DNA from 3 places in the Kineococcus mangrovi genome. Region 3 is predicted to be linked to each of the others. Evidence: riboswitches for the same ligand, from Rfam matches in the RefSeq annotation. Region 3 holds a riboswitch; each other region holds the start of a gene.
What was found. Region 3 has a riboswitch for S-adenosylmethionine ahead of AB2L28_RS03645 (aminotransferase class V-fold PLP-dependent enzyme). Riboswitches for the same ligand answer to the same signal wherever they lie in the genome.

Region 1: another riboswitch for S-adenosylmethionine. It lies ahead of AB2L28_RS19015 (O-acetylhomoserine aminocarboxypropyltransferase/cysteine synthase family protein); the one in region 3 lies ahead of AB2L28_RS03645 (aminotransferase class V-fold PLP-dependent enzyme).
Region 2: another riboswitch for S-adenosylmethionine. It lies ahead of AB2L28_RS07045 (rhodanese-like domain-containing protein); the one in region 3 lies ahead of AB2L28_RS03645 (aminotransferase class V-fold PLP-dependent enzyme).

The regions. Positions count from the first base shown of each region.
Region 1 covers NZ_JBGGTQ010000010.1:166,095-171,324, reverse strand. Annotated here, with positions in the region: gene AB2L28_RS19035 (flavodoxin family protein) at 1-243, opposite strand, end outside; gene AB2L28_RS19030 (DUF3253 domain-containing protein) at 324-743, shown strand; gene AB2L28_RS19025 (hypothetical protein) at 779-901, shown strand; gene AB2L28_RS19020 (NtaA/DmoA family FMN-dependent monooxygenase) at 918-2,225, opposite strand; SAM riboswitch class I at 2,293-2,399, shown strand; gene AB2L28_RS19015 (O-acetylhomoserine aminocarboxypropyltransferase/cysteine synthase family protein) at 2,511-3,833, shown strand; gene AB2L28_RS19010 (LLM class flavin-dependent oxidoreductase) at 3,833-5,143, shown strand; gene AB2L28_RS19005 (alpha/beta hydrolase) at 5,148-5,230, opposite strand, start outside.
Region 2 covers NZ_JBGGTQ010000003.1:202,313-207,542, reverse strand. Annotated here, with positions in the region: gene AB2L28_RS07060 (class I SAM-dependent methyltransferase) at 1-342, opposite strand, end outside; gene AB2L28_RS07055 (cobalamin-independent methionine synthase II family protein) at 359-1,576, opposite strand; gene AB2L28_RS07050 (O-succinylhomoserine sulfhydrylase) at 1,612-2,820, opposite strand; gene AB2L28_RS07045 (rhodanese-like domain-containing protein) at 2,817-3,218, opposite strand; SAM riboswitch class I at 3,224-3,323, opposite strand; gene AB2L28_RS07040 (GNAT family N-acetyltransferase) at 3,487-3,978, opposite strand; gene sufU (Fe-S cluster assembly sulfur transfer protein SufU) at 4,013-4,444, opposite strand; gene AB2L28_RS07030 (SufS family cysteine desulfurase) at 4,469-5,230, opposite strand, start outside.
Region 3 covers NZ_JBGGTQ010000002.1:125,327-130,556, reverse strand. Annotated here, with positions in the region: gene AB2L28_RS03660 (NtaA/DmoA family FMN-dependent monooxygenase) at 1-406, opposite strand, end outside; gene AB2L28_RS03655 (LLM class flavin-dependent oxidoreductase) at 403-1,488, opposite strand; gene AB2L28_RS03650 (hypothetical protein) at 1,643-1,888, shown strand; gene AB2L28_RS03645 (aminotransferase class V-fold PLP-dependent enzyme) at 1,898-3,250, opposite strand; SAM riboswitch class IV at 3,306-3,419, opposite strand; SAM riboswitch class I at 3,571-3,662, shown strand; gene AB2L28_RS03640 (methylenetetrahydrofolate reductase) at 3,721-4,683, shown strand; gene metE (5-methyltetrahydropteroyltriglutamate--homocysteine S-methyltransferase) at 4,680-5,230, shown strand, end outside.

The sequences.
Region 1 (5,230 bases), on a different contig from region 3:
GAACAGGACGGCGTCGGCCCACACGACGTCGTCCGCCGTCACGGCCTGCGTGCCCTGAGCGGCCTCCGCCTCGACCTGCTGGGCGTCGGTGACCTCCTTCTCGCCGCCGGTGGTCTGGCGCTCGACCTGGCGCAGACGCACCTCGGCGCCGGCCTGCTCACCGGTGGCGGCCAGGCGCTCGGCCATCGAGCGCACCGTCCCGGTCGCGGAGTAGTACACGATCGCGAGCTTCACGTCGCTCACAGGGACCTCCCGTTTCGTTGAACGTGCAAAAGCATCCCCAACCTAACCCGGTCGCGTCGCGAGCGCACTGCGGGCGTGGCATGGTGACGACCGGCCGACGGGGAGGTGTCGTTCGAGTGAGCCGTCGCGGGGAACTGCCGACCAAGGACTGCGCCGTGTGCGGGCGCACCATCACGTGGCGCAAGAAGTGGGAGCGCGACTGGGACGGCGTGAAGCACTGCTCCGACGCCTGCCGCCGGAGGGCGAAGTCCTCCGGCGCCGTCGACGCCGCGCTCGAGGTGGCCCTGCGCCGCCTCCTGGCCGAACGCGGGAGGTCCGGGACGGTCGACCCCGAGGAGGCGGCCCGTGCGGTCGGCGGGGACGACTGGCGCGACCTGGGGGAGCCGGCGCGGTCCGCGGCGCGCCGGCTCGTGGCCGCCGGGGAGGCCGAGATCACCCAGGGCGGCCGCGTCGTCGACCCCTCCACCGCGAAGGGCCCGATCCGGGTGCGCCGGCGCTGAGGGGCGGGCGTGGCGTCGCCGGCACCCGCCCCACCGTGCGCGAGGACGTCGGCCGCGACGACGACGAGATCGAGGAGACCGTCACGCACGTCGCCGACCCGGACGACCTCGACCGGTTCGTCGAGGGGTGCCGGGGGTTCGCCGCGCTCGGCGCCTGAGGTTGGCGCCTGAGGTTCAGGACCAGCGGCTGCCAGGCACCGGCAGACCCAGGTTGCCCCGCAGCGTGGTCGCCGGGAGTTCGGGGGCGAGCACCCCGCGGCGCCGCAGGAGGGGCACGACCTGCTCGGCGAACTCCTCCACGCCCTGCGGGACGGAGGAGAACGCGAGGGTGAACCCGTCGGCCGCGCCCCGGGTGAACCGTTGCGTCATCCAGTCCGCAACCTCCTCGGGGGTCCCCGGCAGGAACCGGCGGCGCAGCATGGTCCGGTACAGCTCGCGCAACGTGAACCGGTCGCGGTCCAGCAGCTTGCGGATCCCCTCGAACACCGTCTGGACCTGGTTCGACCCGCCCGCGAAGTCGAAGCGGAACTCCTCGTCGAGAGGGCGGTCGGACAGGTCCACGCCGAGGTGGTGGGACAGCCAGTCCAGGCTGAGCCGGTCCGGGGTCAGGGCCTCGATCTCCTCGAGGCGTTCGTGCGCCTGCGCGGTGCTCGCGCCCAGGACGGGGGAGACGGCCGGCAGGACCAGCAGGTGCGAGCGGTCCCGCCCGGCCTGGACGGCCCGACGCTTGTAGTCCTCGTACAGCCGCTGCGCCCCGGGCAGGGGGGCCGACCCCGGCACGAACACCGCCTCGGCGTGCCGACCCGCCAGCCGGCGCCCGTCCTGCGAGGACCCGGCCTGGAACAGCACCGGTCGCCCCTGCGGTGGTCGCGGCAGGTTCAGCGGACCGCGGACGCGGAAGAACTCACCGGCGTGGTCCAGGACGTGCATCCCGGCGGGGTCGGCGTACCGGCCCGTCGCGACGTCCGGCGCCACCGCCCCGTCGTCCCAGCTGTCCCAGAGGCCGTGGACGACGTCGACGAACTCCGCGCCGCGCCGGTAGCGGGCCGCGTGGTCGAGGTTGCGGTCCAGGCCGAAGTTGCGGGCCTCCTCGTCGCTCGCGGACGTCACGAGGTTCCACCCGGCCCGTCCGGAGCTGAGGAAGTCGAGCGAACCGACCTGGCGGGCGGTGTGGAACGGCTCGTTGTACGTCGTCGACACCGTCGCCACCAGGCCGATGCGTTCGGTGCAGCGCGAGAGCGCACCCAGCAGGCCGAAGGGTTCGGGCCGCAGGTTCGCCACGTGCTCGACCCCGGAGGGGAACCGGTCCCACACGTAGAGCTCGTCCGCGTAGAACAGCGCGGCGAAACCGGCGGTCTCCGCCGTCCGCGCGAAGCGCTCGTAGTAGTCGACCGAGAGGTACTCGGCGGGACGTCCCCCGGGCAGGCGCCAGCTCGTGAGGTGCTCGCCGCCGGGGTAGAAGAGCATCGCGGTGAGGATCACGGGGCCGCACGCTACCCCGGCCGCGTGAAGCGCTTGACAGGTCAGGGTGCCGTGCCCTCCACTGGACGTGCCATCCAGAGCGGCCGAGAGACCTGGCTCGTCGACGCCGCAGCAACCGCCCCGCCGGGGTCGGTGCTCCCGCCAGGACCGATGGGAGAGGACCACCGATGGAGCACGCGCCGCTGACGCGACGTCTCGTGATCGACCTGCTGCGCAGCGCCGGGACGACCTGTCGGGCATAACCGCCCCGACACCTCACCCGTCCCGCCCCCGGAAGGCCCTGCGATGCCGCACGTCCCGAGCGCCCCCCTGTCCTTCGCCACCCGGCAGGTCCACGCCGGCAGCGAACCCGACCCCGTCACGGGCGCCCGCGTCACCCCCGTCCACCTCACAGCGGGGTTCGTCTTCGACGACTTCGAGCAGGCCCGGGCCCGCTTCGCCGGGGAGGACGACGGGTTCGTCTACACGCGGATGGGGAACCCGACGACGGCCGCCGTCGAGCGGCGGCTCGCCACCCTGGAGGGCGGGACCGACGCGCTGCTGCTCGGCACCGGGCAGGCCGCGCTCACGGTGGCCCTGCTCGGCATCCTCGGAGCCGGGGACCACCTGGTGGCCGCCGCGGACCTGTACGAGGGGTCCCGCGGGTTGTTCCTGGAGAACTTCGCGCGGCTGGGGATCTCCGTGGACTTCGCGGCCGGTCCCGAGGACTGGGAACGGCTGGTCCGCCCCACGACGCGCGCGTTCTTCGCCGAGTCGATCGCCAACCCCAAGAACGCGGTCCTCGACGTGCCCGCCGTCGCCGCCGTGGCCCACCGGCACGGCCTCCCCCTCGTCGTGGACAACACGTTCGCCACGCCGTACCTCCTGCGTCCGCTCGAGCACGGCGCCGACGTCGTCGTGCACTCCGCCAGCAAGTTCCTCGCCGGTCACGGCGCCGCGCTGGGCGGCGTCGTCGTCACGGGGCAGGGGTTCGACTGGTCGGGGTTCGAGCACCTCACCGCCCCCGCCGGCGTGCTCGCCGGCGTGAGCTGGGTCGACCGGTACGGTCCGCGGCGCGCCTACGTCGAGCACACCCGCGCCGTGGTGGCCTCCCGCCTGGGGCCGGCCATCTCGCCCTTCAACGCGTTCCTCGTGCAACAGGGCCTGGAGACGCTCTCGCTGCGGGTGGCCCGCCAGAGCGCGACGGCCGAGATCCTGGCCCGCTGGCTGCTGGAACGTCCCGAGGTCGTCTCCGTCGACCACGCCGCCCTGCCCGACCACCCCTCCCACGCCGTCGCGCAGCGCCTGCTGCCGCTCGGCACCGGGGCGGTCCTGTCCCTCACGCTCGCCGGCGGACGGGCTGCGGCGCAACGCTTCGTGGACGCCGTGCAGCTGTTCACGCGGATGACCCACGTCGGGGACGTGCGCTCGCTGGTCATCCACCCGGCCAGCACCACCCACGCCCACCGCACCGAGGCCGAACGGCTCGGGACGGGGATCTGGCCCGGTCTGCTGCGCCTGTCGATCGGCCTGGAGGAACCCGCCGACCTCGTCGCCGACCTCGAACGGGCCCTGGCCGCCACGCACGACCCCGCGCACGAGGGGTCCCTGGCGCAGGTGCGGTCCTGATGGGCCGGTTGCAGCACTTCGGGTACTTCTTCTCCCGCGGTTTCGGCCCGCAGGGCTGGGGCCGGGACTACCAGGCCTGGAACGACGACTGGACCCGGCCGGACCTGTACGCGCACGCGGTCCGAGACCTCGAACGGGCCGGGTTCGACCTCGTCGTGGTCGAGGACGCCGTCTCGCTGGGCAACCCCGCGACGCTGGACCTGCGGGTCCGCGCGGCCTACGGCGGGCCCAAGCACGACCCGCTGCTGCTCGCGCCCTACCTGTTCGCCGCGACGACCCACCTCGGGATCGTCCCCACGGTCAACGCGGGGATCACCCCGCCCTACCTCGCCGCCCGGCAGGCGGCGACGTTGCAGCACCTCTCGGGCGACCGGTTCGGGCTGAACCTCGTCACCGACGTGGGCAGCGCCCGCCACGTCGGGCGCGAACCCGTCGCCCACGACGTCGCGTACGACCGGGCGCAGGAGTGGATCGACGTCGTCCGCCGGTTGTGGCACAGCTGGGACGACGGCGCTCTCGTCGCCGATCCCGTCTCCGGCCGGTTCGCCGACGGCGCCCGCATCGACGCCTTCCAGCACCGCGGCGAGCACTTCGCGCTCGACGGCCCGCTCAACGCGCTGCCGTTCGCGGGCGGTGACCCGGTGCTCGTGTCCCCGGGGGGTTCCCCGCGCGGGGTGGCGTTCGCGGGGTCCCGCTCGGACGTCCAGCTCGCCCTGGCCCGCCTCGACGTCGCGGAGGTCCGCGCCCACCGCTCCCGGGTCCTCGCCGCCGCCGCGGCGGCCGGGCGCGGGGCCGACGACCTCCGGGTGCTGTTCGTGGTGAAACCCGAGCTGGTGAGCAGCCGGGAGGAGGCCGACCGGGTCGTCGCGGCGTCCCGCACCCCCTCCGAGGACGTCCTGCGCGAGGTGGCCCTGCACTGGTCCAGCGACCTCGAGACCGACCTCACGGTGCTCCCGCTGGACCGCCCGCTGGACCCGGCCGTGTTCGGCGACCACGTGTCCCGGGGGACCATCGCCGCACTGCGGGGTGGGACGCCCGACGCGCCGCTGCGCGAACTGCTGGCGCGCAAGGCCCGCAAGGGACGGCTCGCCGACCGCAGCGGTCTGGTCGGCACGGCCGAGGAGTTCGCCGACCTCGTCGAGGAGTTCGGCGAGGACGCCGACAACGACGGGTTCCTGCTGTCCGGTGACCTGCACCCCGTGACGCTGCACCGGTTCCTCGACGACCTCGTCCCGGTCCTGCGGCGGCGGGGCCTCCTGCGGAGCGGCTACGGCGGTGGAGGGTTGCGGGGCAACCTCTTCGAGTTCTGACGCCTCAGCCGGCGAGGAACCCCCGCACCCCGGTCCGCAGCCGCTGGAGCACCGCCGCCGTCCCGGCCGGGTCCCCCCGGTGCTCTA
Region 2 (5,230 bases), on a different contig from region 3:
CTCCCGGTGCCGGGTGAGGGCGGCCAGCGCGGTGAGGTCCTCCAGGTCGGCCGCCACCGTGTGCACGCGGTCGGCGACCCCCGCGGCGCCGGCGGCGGCCCGGGCCAGCGCCAGCATCTGCGGTGAGCGGTCCAGGACCGTCACGTCGTGCCCCGCCAGGGCGAAGGGCAACGCGTCGCGGCCGTCGCCGCCCCCGGCGTCCAGGACGCGCAGGCCCTCACCGAGGTCGGCGGTCCAGGACCGCAGCAGCCGGGCCACGACGTGGTAACGCAGCCGGCCCCAGGGCGAGTCCTGCCACAGGGCCCAGGCCGCGTCCCCCGCGGGCCCGCTCGTGGGTGTCACGGCGTGCTCACCCGGCTCACCGGAACAGTCGGGACCCGGCGATCCGGGCGCCCTCCCCCAGGGCCGCGAGCTTGGCCACGGCGATCTGGGGGTGGATGCGGCCGCCGAGCCCGCAGTCGGTGGAGGCGACGACGTTCTCCGCGCCGACGACGGAGGCGAACCGCTCGATGCGGTCGGCGACGAGTTCGGGGTGCTCCACGACGTTCGTCGCGTGGCTGACGATCCCGGGCACGATCCTCTTGCCGGCCGGCAGTTCGACGTCGCGCCAGACCTTCCACTCGTGCTCGTGCCGCACGTTGGCGGCCTCGAAGGAGTACGACCCCGCGTCGATCTCGAGCATGAGGTCGACGATGTGCCGGAACTCGACGTCGGTGGTGTGCGGACCGTGCCAGCTGCCCCAGCACAGGTGGAACCGCACCTGCTCCGGGGGCAGCCCGCGCAGGGCGTGGTTCAACGCCTCGACGCGGATCCGGGTGAAGGCGCGGTAGTCCTCCACGGAGGGTTCGGGGTTGATCTGGTCCCAGTTTTCCGCGATGGACGGGTCGTCGATCTGCACGGTGAGCCCGGCGTCGACGACCGCGCGGTACTCCTCGCGCATGACGTCCGCCCACGCCCAGATGTGCTCCTCCTCGGTCGCGTAGTACCGGTTGGAGATGCGCGCCCCGCTGCCCGGCGACAGCGAGGTGATGAAACCCTCCTCGACCCCGGCCGCGGCCAGGCCGGCCTTGAGGTTGGCGATGTCGGAGGCGATGGCTCCCTGGCCCGTGTAGGACAGCGGGCCGGTCGTGGCGGGGAACGCCGTCGCGGTCTCACCCGTCGAGATCCCCGACGCCGGGTCGGTGTACGCGTCGCGGAAGATCGTCCAGTCCCGCCGGTCGGGGAAGCTCGTGAGCCGGACGTCGCCCGGCGCGGACCGGACGACCGGCTGGGTGAACAGGTCCTCCCCCGTCACCTCCAGACCCGCCACGCGCTGGAACGAGTAGGACCACCAGGCGCCGTAGTCGACGGCGCTCGTCATCGCCTTGCCGTACTCCCCGTCGCCGACGACCGTCACGCCGAGGTCGCGCTGGCGGCGCACGAGGTCGACGACGGCGTCGGTGAGCAGCGCCTCGAACTCGGGGGTGCGCTCGAGGGTGAAACCGTCCGCGGCGAGCGTGCGGGCCTCGTTGGCGGCGATGAGTTCCGCGGTGCGCGGGAGGCTGCCGGCGTGGGAGACGGGGACGGACCTGGTCACGGGTGGGGCTCCGATCGGGAGGGGTGTCAGGGGTGTCAGGGGCGCGGGGTCGCGCGGGTGAGGGCGTGGTCGAGGTCCTCCAGGAGGTCCTCCACGTCCTCGAGGCCGACGGACAGGCGCAGGACGCCGTCGGTCAGGCCGATGGCGGCGCGGCCGTCCGGACCGAGCCGGCGGTGCGTCGTCGTCGCCGGGTGGGTGGCCAGGGACTTGGCGTCACCGAGGTTGTTGGAGATGTCGACGACCTGCAGGGCGTCGAGGACCTCGAAGGCGCGCTCCTTGCCGCGGCCCTGCGGGGCGTCGAGCTCGAACGTCACGACGGTGCCGCCGAGGTCCATCTGCCGCCGCGCGAGGTCGACCTGCGGGTGGCTGTCCAGCACGGGGTAGCGCACCCAGCGGATCCCGGGTCGCCGTTCCAGGTGCTCGGCGATCCGCAGCGCGTTCGCCGACGAGTGCCGCACCCGCAGGCTGAGGGTTTCCAGGCCCTTCGCCAGGGTCCAGGCGTTGAAGGGGCTGAGCGTCGGCCCGGTGTGCCGGGTGAGTTCCCGGAACCGCCCGCCGAGGAACTCCTCGGAGCCGAGGACCGCCCCGCCCATGACGCGCCCCTGGCCGTCGATGTGCTTCGTCGCGGAGTACACGACGACGTCCGCGCCGAACCGCAACGGGCGCTGCCCGACCGGGGACGCGAACGCGTTGTCGACGACGACGGTCGCCCCGGCCTCGTGCGCGAGCTCGGAGACCGCCGCGACGTCGACGAGGGTCTGCATCGGGTTGGCCGGGGTCTCGAAGAACACCGCCTGGGCTCCCGGGGCCAGGGCCCGTTCCCACTGCCCGAGGTCCTCACCGTCGACGAACACCGTCTCCACGCCCCAGCGGGGCAGGACCTCGTCGAGGACGACGAAGCAGGACCCGAAGAGGCTGCGGGCCGCGACGACCCGGTCGCCCGCCCCGAGGAGGGCGGCGAGGGCGTAGAACACGGCGGACATGCCGCTGGCCAGGCCGTAGCAGGCCTGCGCCCCCTCCAGCTGCCGCAGCCGCTCCGTGAACACCGACACCGTCGGGTTGCCGTAGCGGGAGTAGACGTACCGGTCGACGTCGCCGGCGAAGGCCGCCTCCGCCGCGGCGGCGCTCTCGTACACGTAGCCCGACGTGAGGTACATCGCCTCGGCCGTCTCCTCGAACGGGGAGCGGGCCAGCCCGCCGCGGACGGCCGCGGTGTCCGGTCGCCGGTCCCGCCGTCCGCTCACGACTGCCGCCAGGGCAGCCCCGCGGCCCGCCAGCCGGTGCCGCCGCGGTGCCCCTCCTCGTCCAGCGGTCCCTCGAAACCCTCGAGCACGTTGTAGCTGGGCCCGATCCCGGCCGCCGTCGCGGTGTCGGCCGCGCCGACGGACCGCTGCCCGGAACGGCACAGGAAGACGACCGCGCGGTCCGCGCCCGGCGTGATGCCCGCGGCGGCCAGTTCCCCGAGGAAGCGCCCGGGGTCGACGGGCAGCCACGAGACGAGGACCGGGTCGCGGTCCAGACCGCTCGGGACCCCCACGAAGCGCCACTCCGCCTCGGTGCGCACGTCCACGAGGACGGCGTCCGGGTCGTCCTGCACCAGGTCGAAGGCCTCACGCGGGGTGAGGTCGCCGGCGTAGCCCACTGTTCCTCCCATCGGTCCTGGCATGAGCACCCTCCGGGACGCGGTGCGTCCCCGGGGTTGCTGCGGCGTCGACGAGCCAGGTCTCTCGGCCGCTCTGGATGGTCCGGTCAGCCTAGGGCATCGCCGGCCGTGCCCGACGCCCCGGCGAGGCGCCGGACGACGGGAGGTGGCTGCCCGACACCTCGACCCCCTCGACCACGACGGTGGTGCGCCCGTCCCGGAGCCGGGTGGACTCCGCGACGACCCCGGCCCCCGGACCGCGGGTCGCTCACAGGAAGCGGTGCATGACGTGCAGCCCCACGTAGCCGTGCTCGGGGTGGTCGAAGGCCTGCGGGACGGTGCCGACGACCGCGAACCCCAGGGACCGCCACAGCGCCACGGCGGCGGTGTTGGTCTCCACCACGGCGTTGAACTGCATCGCCAGGAAGCCCCGCTCGCGCGCCCGGGCGACGACGTGCTCCCCCAACGACCGACCCACACCGCGGCCGCGGGCGGCCGGCGCCACCATGAAGCTCGCGGTGGCGACGTGGGAGCCGGCACCGGGCCGGTTCGGCCCGCACCTCGCGGTCCCGAGGACCGTCCCCGTCCCCTCCTCGACGGCGACGACCGTCGCCCAGGGCGGCGCACCGACCCACTCGGCGCGGGCCCGGTCCGAGGTCAGCCCCCGCGGCAGCGCGTACGTCTCGCCGTCGGCGACGATCTCGTCGAAGAAGGGCCAGATGCCGGCCCAGTCGGCCTCGGTGTAGTCGCGGATCTGCACGGGGGAACGGTAACCACCGCGACCGGCGCGTCCTTCAGGCGCGCAGCACCGCGTCGGCCAGCGCCGACCAGCTGAGCAGCGCGCACTTCACGCGGGCCGGGTACCTGGCGACCCCGGCGAAGGCGACGGCGTCGCCGAGGACCTCCTCGTCGCCGGGGTCCTCACCGCGGCTGGTGAGCATGTGCTGCACCGCCTCGCGCAGCTCGCCCACCTCGGCGACGGACCGGCCGACGACGAGCCCGTGCAGCACCGAGGCCGAGGCCCGGCTGATGGAGCAGCCGAGCGCGTCGTAGGACACGTCCCCCACGACCGGAGCGCCACCGGCGTCGTCGAGGCGGACCCGCAGCGTGATCTCGTCCCCGCACGTGGGGTTCACGTGGTGGGACTGCGCGCCGAACGGCTCCCGCAACCCCTCGCCGTGCGGACGCTTGGAGTGCTCGATGATCAGCTGCTGGTACAGGTCCACGCGCGTCAGGTTCTCACGGGGGGTTCAGCCGAACAGGTCGCGCGCCCGGTGCAGACCCCGCAGCACCGCGTCGACGTCCGAGGGCTGGTTGTAGGGCCCGAAGCTGACGCGCGTCGTCGCCGCGACCCCGAAGCGCCGGTGCAGCGGCCAGGCGCAGTGGTGACCGACGCGCACCGCGACACCCTCGTCGTCGAGCAGCTGCCCGACGTCGTGGGCGTGGACCTGCAGGTCCGGACCGTCCACGACGAAGGAGACCAGGCCCACGCGGTCGGCGGCGTCGAGGGGCCCGAGGACGCGGATCCAGGGCAGTTCCGCGAGCTCGGCGAGGAGCTGGGCCGTGAGGGCGCGTTCGTGCGCCTCCACGCGCGCGACCCCGGTCCCGTCCGGTCCGAGGCCGCGCAGGAAGTCCACGGCCGCGTGCAGGCCGACGGCCTGGGCGGTCATCGGCACACCGGCCTCGAACTTCTGCGGCGCCGGGGCGAACGTCGAGCGTTCCATCCGGACGAGCTCGATCATCGAGCCGCCGGTGAGGAACGGGGGCATGGCCTCGAGCAGTTCCGCGCGCCCCCACAGGACACCGACGCCGGACGGCCCCAGCACCTTGTGCCCCGAGAAGGCGGCGAGGTCGACGCCGAGGGACGGCAGGTCGACGGGCACGTGCGGGACGGACTGGCACGCGTCGAGCACGACGAGCGCGCCGACGCGGCGGGCGGCCGCGACGAGCTCGGCGACCGGCGCGATCGCGCCGAGGACGTTGGAGGCGTGCGCGAAGGCGACGACCTTCGT
Region 3 (5,230 bases):
CCACGTTCCACGCGGCCCGTCCACCGGAGAGGACGTCGAGCGAGGCGAGCCTCCGGGCCAGGTCCGCGGGGTCGTTGTACGTCGTGTTCTGCGTCGCCACCAGGCCGATGTGCGTCGTCAGACCGGCGAGGGTCGCGAGCTCGGTGAGGGCGTCGGGTCGGCCGACGACGTCGAGGTCGTGGATCTTCCCCCGTTGCTCGCGCAGCCGCAGGCCCTCCCCGAGGAAGAACGCGTCGAAGAGCCCGCGTTCGGCGGTGCGGACCAGCTGGACGAACGTGGAGTGCGCGATCTGCGAGCCGCTGCGGGGGTCGGACCAGATCGTGCTGTGGTTCACGCCCTGGAAGAACACGCCGAAGTGGACGACGGCGTCGGGGAAGCGCAGGTCGTCGCGGGACGGGGTGGTCATCGGGGGTCTCCTCCGGTGCGCACGAGTGCGGGGCCGGTGGCGTACCGGTTGGCGGGGCGTTCGAGCCCGAGGGTGGTGCGCAACGTGGCGCCCGGCAGCGGGGGTTGCAGGACGCGGGCGGCGCGCAGCGCCGGGAACGTGGTGCGCAGGAGCGTGCTGAGGTCCTCGTCGAGGACGGCCGCGTGCAGCCGGACCCCGTCGACCACCCCGGCCAGGTCGGCGAGCCACGCGGCCAGCGCCTGGCCGGAACCCGCCCAGCGGATCCGGCCCCGGTCCGGGGCCGGTGCCCTCGCTTCCAGCGCCGCGAGGCGGTCGACCGCGGGGTGCGCGTCGGTGTCGAGGACGACCTCGACGTCGAGGACGACGAGCGGGCCACCGGGGGACCGTCGCGCGCCCGCGTCCCCGCTGAGCACGACGTCCGCGGTGCTGCGGTCGGCCCGGTGCCTCAGGTCGTCCTCCTGGACCACGACGACGGCGTGCCCCTGGGGTGAGCGGGGCACGGTCAGCGGTCCCTTCACCGACCAGCGGCCGGTGTCGACGTCGACGTGGTGCAACCGGTCGCGGTCGACGTACCGGCCGGTGGCGACGTCGCGGACGACGGCGTCGTCCTCCCAGGAGTCCCAGAGGGCCCGGACCGCGTGCACCACGTCCGCGAGCTCACCGGCCGGGTCCTGCGCGACGGGCAGGCCGACGCCGCGCGCCGCGGCGGCCGGCGACGTCGTGGCGATCCACCCGGCGCGTCCGGCGCTGGAGTGGTCGAGCGAGGCGATCTGGGCCGCCACGTGGAACGGCTCGGAGTAGGTGGTGGCCGCCACGGGCAGCAGCCCGACGGCCTCCGTCGTCCCGGCCAGGAAGGCCGCGCGCTGGACCGCGTCGAGGTGCCCGGCGGGGTTGCGCGGATCGGGCAGCGGCGAGTCCTCGAACGTCAGCCCCGTCAGGCCGTGGGCCTGGGCGGTCACCGCGAACCCGCGCAGCCGCCCGGGGGAGAAGACCTCGTCGGGGGTGCTGCGCGACCAGCGCCACGCGGCGGGGTGCCACCCCCCTCCGTCGACGTCCAGGAACAGGTGCACAGGCGTGGTCACGGGGTCTCCCGGGGTCGGTGGGGAACGGAGTCGCGGAGGACCTCCCGGGCCCGTCGCGCGTGTGCGACAGTGGGGCACCCGAGAGCGGAGGTGTGAGGTGCTGCGACAGACGTGGGCGCGATGGTGCGCTGCCGCAACCGGTCTGGGTTCGATCGTGGTACAAGGGCTCGCCCTGGCCGGGCACGGCCAGTGGGGGTTCCCCTGGTCGCCCGCCGACCTCCACGACGACCGTCGCCACGACTGCACCGACGGTCCGGCGCACGACCGCGGCCCGGGTCTGGAACCCGGTCCGGGGGAGCTGAGCTGGACGGAGTTCGAGGCCGAGCTGCACGAGGTGCTCGCGCAGGGGGCGCCCCGGACGGGGGACGGGCCCCGCCCGAGCAGCGAGCCGCTGGCCTGACGACGCAGATCACCGGAGCGGTCCGCCGGCGCCGAGGACCGACCCGGGGGCCGGGCGGGGGTCGGACAGCGGTGCCCAGCGCCCGTCGACGACCCCGTACCGCAGCTCGGGGCCGCTCGTGACGAGTCGCCGGAGCGCGTCCAGCAGCCGGTCGACCTCGGCGCCCGTGGTGCCGACGCCCGTGGAGATGCGCAGGCCGCCGTCGGCCAGCCCCAGGGCGTCCGCGAACCGGTGGGCGCAGAACCGGCCGTCGCGCACGCCGATGCCGTGCTCGGCGGACAGGTAGGCCGCGACCTCGGAGACGGAGCGGCCGGGGACGGTGCAGGTCACGACCCCGACGGCGTCGCGGGGACGGGGCCGGACGACCTCGACCCCGGTCAGCGTCTCCAGCCCGTCCACCAGCCGTGCGCGCAACGCCCCCTCGTGCTCCTCCAGCGCACCCGGCGCCAGCGCGGCGAGCGTCGTGCACGCCTGCGCCAGCGCCACCGCGCCGACGACGTTCGGCGACCCCGCCTCGTGCCGGTCGGATCCCGTGGCCCACCGCACGTCGTCGTGCCGCACGTCGAGCGTCGCGCCCCCGCCGGCCAGGTACGGCTCGGCCACGTCCAGCCAGTCGCGCCGGCCGACGAGCGCCCCGCTGCCGAAGGGCGCGTAGAGCTTGTGGCCGGACAACGCGAGGTAGTCGACCCCGTCCCGCCCGACGTCGACCCGCCGGTGCGGCAACAGCTGCGCCCCGTCCACCGCGATCCGCGTCCCGGCGTCGTGGGCGGCGCACGCCAGCCGCCGCAGCGGGAGCACCTCCCCGGTGACGTTGGACGCACCCGCCACCGTGAGCAGTGCGTACCGGCCGGTCGCCAGCTCGGCCTCCAGCCGGGTGGTGGTCTCCTCGGCGTCGACGCCGCCGGGCACCACCGTCGTGCGGGCGGACCGCTGCCAGGGCAGCAGGTTGGCGTGGTGCTCCACGTCGGCGACCAGTACGCGCCCCCCGGCCGGGACGGCGCGCGAGAGGAGGTCCAGGGCGTCGGTGGTGCTGCGGGTGAGGACCACGAGGTCGTCGGGGCGTGCTCCCACGAAGGCGCCGACCCCCTCTCGGGCCTGTTCGAACAGCGCCGTGGAGACGCGGGAGAGCCAGCCGGCGCCGCGGTGCACGCTCGCGTAGTGCGGCAGCACCTGCGCGACCCGCTCGGCGACGGCGACGAGGGCCGGGGCGCTGGCGGCGTTGTCGAGGTTGGCGTAGGTGGTCGAACCCCCCGTCGCGAGCGGCACGAGCGTGCCGGCCCCGACGACGGGCAGCAGGGCGCCGACGGCACCGGAGGGCCCCGGGCAGCGCGAACGGGTGGGGGACAGGGTGCTGGTGCTCACGCAGGAACTCCTGGGGGAGGGGACCGGCACCGGGAGGACCGGGTCGCCCCGGTGAGGTCCGCGCTTGCCGGCCCCACCTCGGAACCGGCCAGGTCGTCACCCGGGGCACCCCACCGCGGAGGAGGGTTGCCGGCCAGCGAGCCGGGGCTTGTCGCTGGCGCTCATGACCTGTGCAGGAGCTTGCCACGAGGAGTTCCGCCGATCAACACCGGCGTACCGCGAACTCCCCTCGGGCGCCGTCCCGGGTCACCCGGGTACTCGTCCGGGAGGCGCGAGGAGAGGACTTGTGGAGGTCGCGCGGACCGCTCTATGGTCGATGCACACCATCCAGAGCGGCCGAGAGTCCTGGCTCGACGACGCCGCAGCAACCCCCCGAGCCCGGGCGAGGGTGCTAACGCCAGGTCGATGGAGCACGTGATGAGCAACACCCTTGTCGAGCCGTCCCCGCGTCCCGGCGCAGGACCGGCCCGATGACCCTGGCGCCCCTCGTCGCCGGTGCGGCGGGACGGCCGACCCTGAGTTTCGAACTCTTCCCACCCCGCTCACCGGAGGGTCGGAACGCCCTGTGGTGCAGGCTGTCCGACCTGTTGGCGACGCAGCCGGACTTCGTGTCCGTCACGTTCGGGGCGGCCGGTGCCACGCGCGGACCCAGCCGGGACCTGATGGCCCACGTCCTGAGTTCCACGGCCGTGCCCGCGATGGCGCACCTGACGTGCGTCGGTTCCTCCCGCCGCGAGGTCATCGACCTGGCCTGCGAGTTCTTCGACGCCGGTGTCCGCAACGTCCTCGCCCTGCGCGGCGACCCGCCGGTGGGGACGGGTGCGGCGCAGTTCCGTCCCCACCCGGACGGCGTCCGGACGGCCCGCGACCTCGTCGAACTCCTCCAGGTCGCCGACCGGCGGCGCCTCGCACAGCGGGGTGGACGTCTCCCCGTCGACGTCCCCCCGCTCAGCCTCGCCGTCGCCGCCTTCCCGCGGGACCGCGACGGGTGCGAACTCGCGGTCCTGCGTGCCAAGCAGGACGCCGGCGCGCAGTTTGCCGTGTGCCAGGTCGGCTGGTCCGCCCGCGAGTACGCGACGTTCGTCGCACGCGCGCGAGCGGCGGGCGTCACCATCCCGCTCCTGCCCGGTCTCGCGGTGACCCACGAGGTGCGTCGGCTGGAACGGATCGGTGAACTCACGGGCGTACCCGCCCCCCGGGCCCTGCTCGCGGCACTGGACACCGACGACGTCCGGGTCCGCCGTCGGGCGGGGACCGCCTTCACCTCCGGGGTGGCGCGCGACCTGCTCGCCGTCGGTGCCCCCGGTCTGCACCTCTACACCTTCAACGCGGTCGAGCCCGTGCTCGACCTCCTCGAGCAGCTGCACGACCACCCGGACCTCACCCGACCCGCCGAACGCCGCCCCCGCGCGGTAGGAGGACGCACCCGATGAGCCAGAACGCACCGACCGGTCACACCCAGCACCCCGAGTGGAACGCGACGGTCCTCGGCTACCCGCGGATCGGACCCGACCGGGAGACCAAGAAGGCCATGGAGGCGTTGTGGGCCGGGCGCGCCGACCTGGCCGCCACCGAATCGGCCCTGGCCGCCGTCCGCGCCCGGACGGTCCGGCGCCTCAACGCCCTCGGGCTGCCCGCCCACGACGCGTCCATCCCGTCCTCGTTCTCCGCCTACGACCAGGTCCTCGACACCGCCGTCGCCGTGGGGGCGGTGCCGGAGCGTTTCGCCGACCTCGTCGGGGCCGACGGCCGGGTGGACCTCGGGGCCTGCTCGACCATGGCCCGGGGGCGCGGGACGCTGGCCCCGTTGGAGATGACGAAGTGGTTCGACACGAACTACCACTACCTCGTCCCCGAGATCGGTCCCACGACGGCGTTCCGGTTCGCCGACGACCGCGGGGTCCGCGAGTTCTCCGAGGCGCTGGCCGACGGGTTCCTCACCCGCCCGGTCGTCGTGGGGCCGGTCACGTTCCTGCTCCT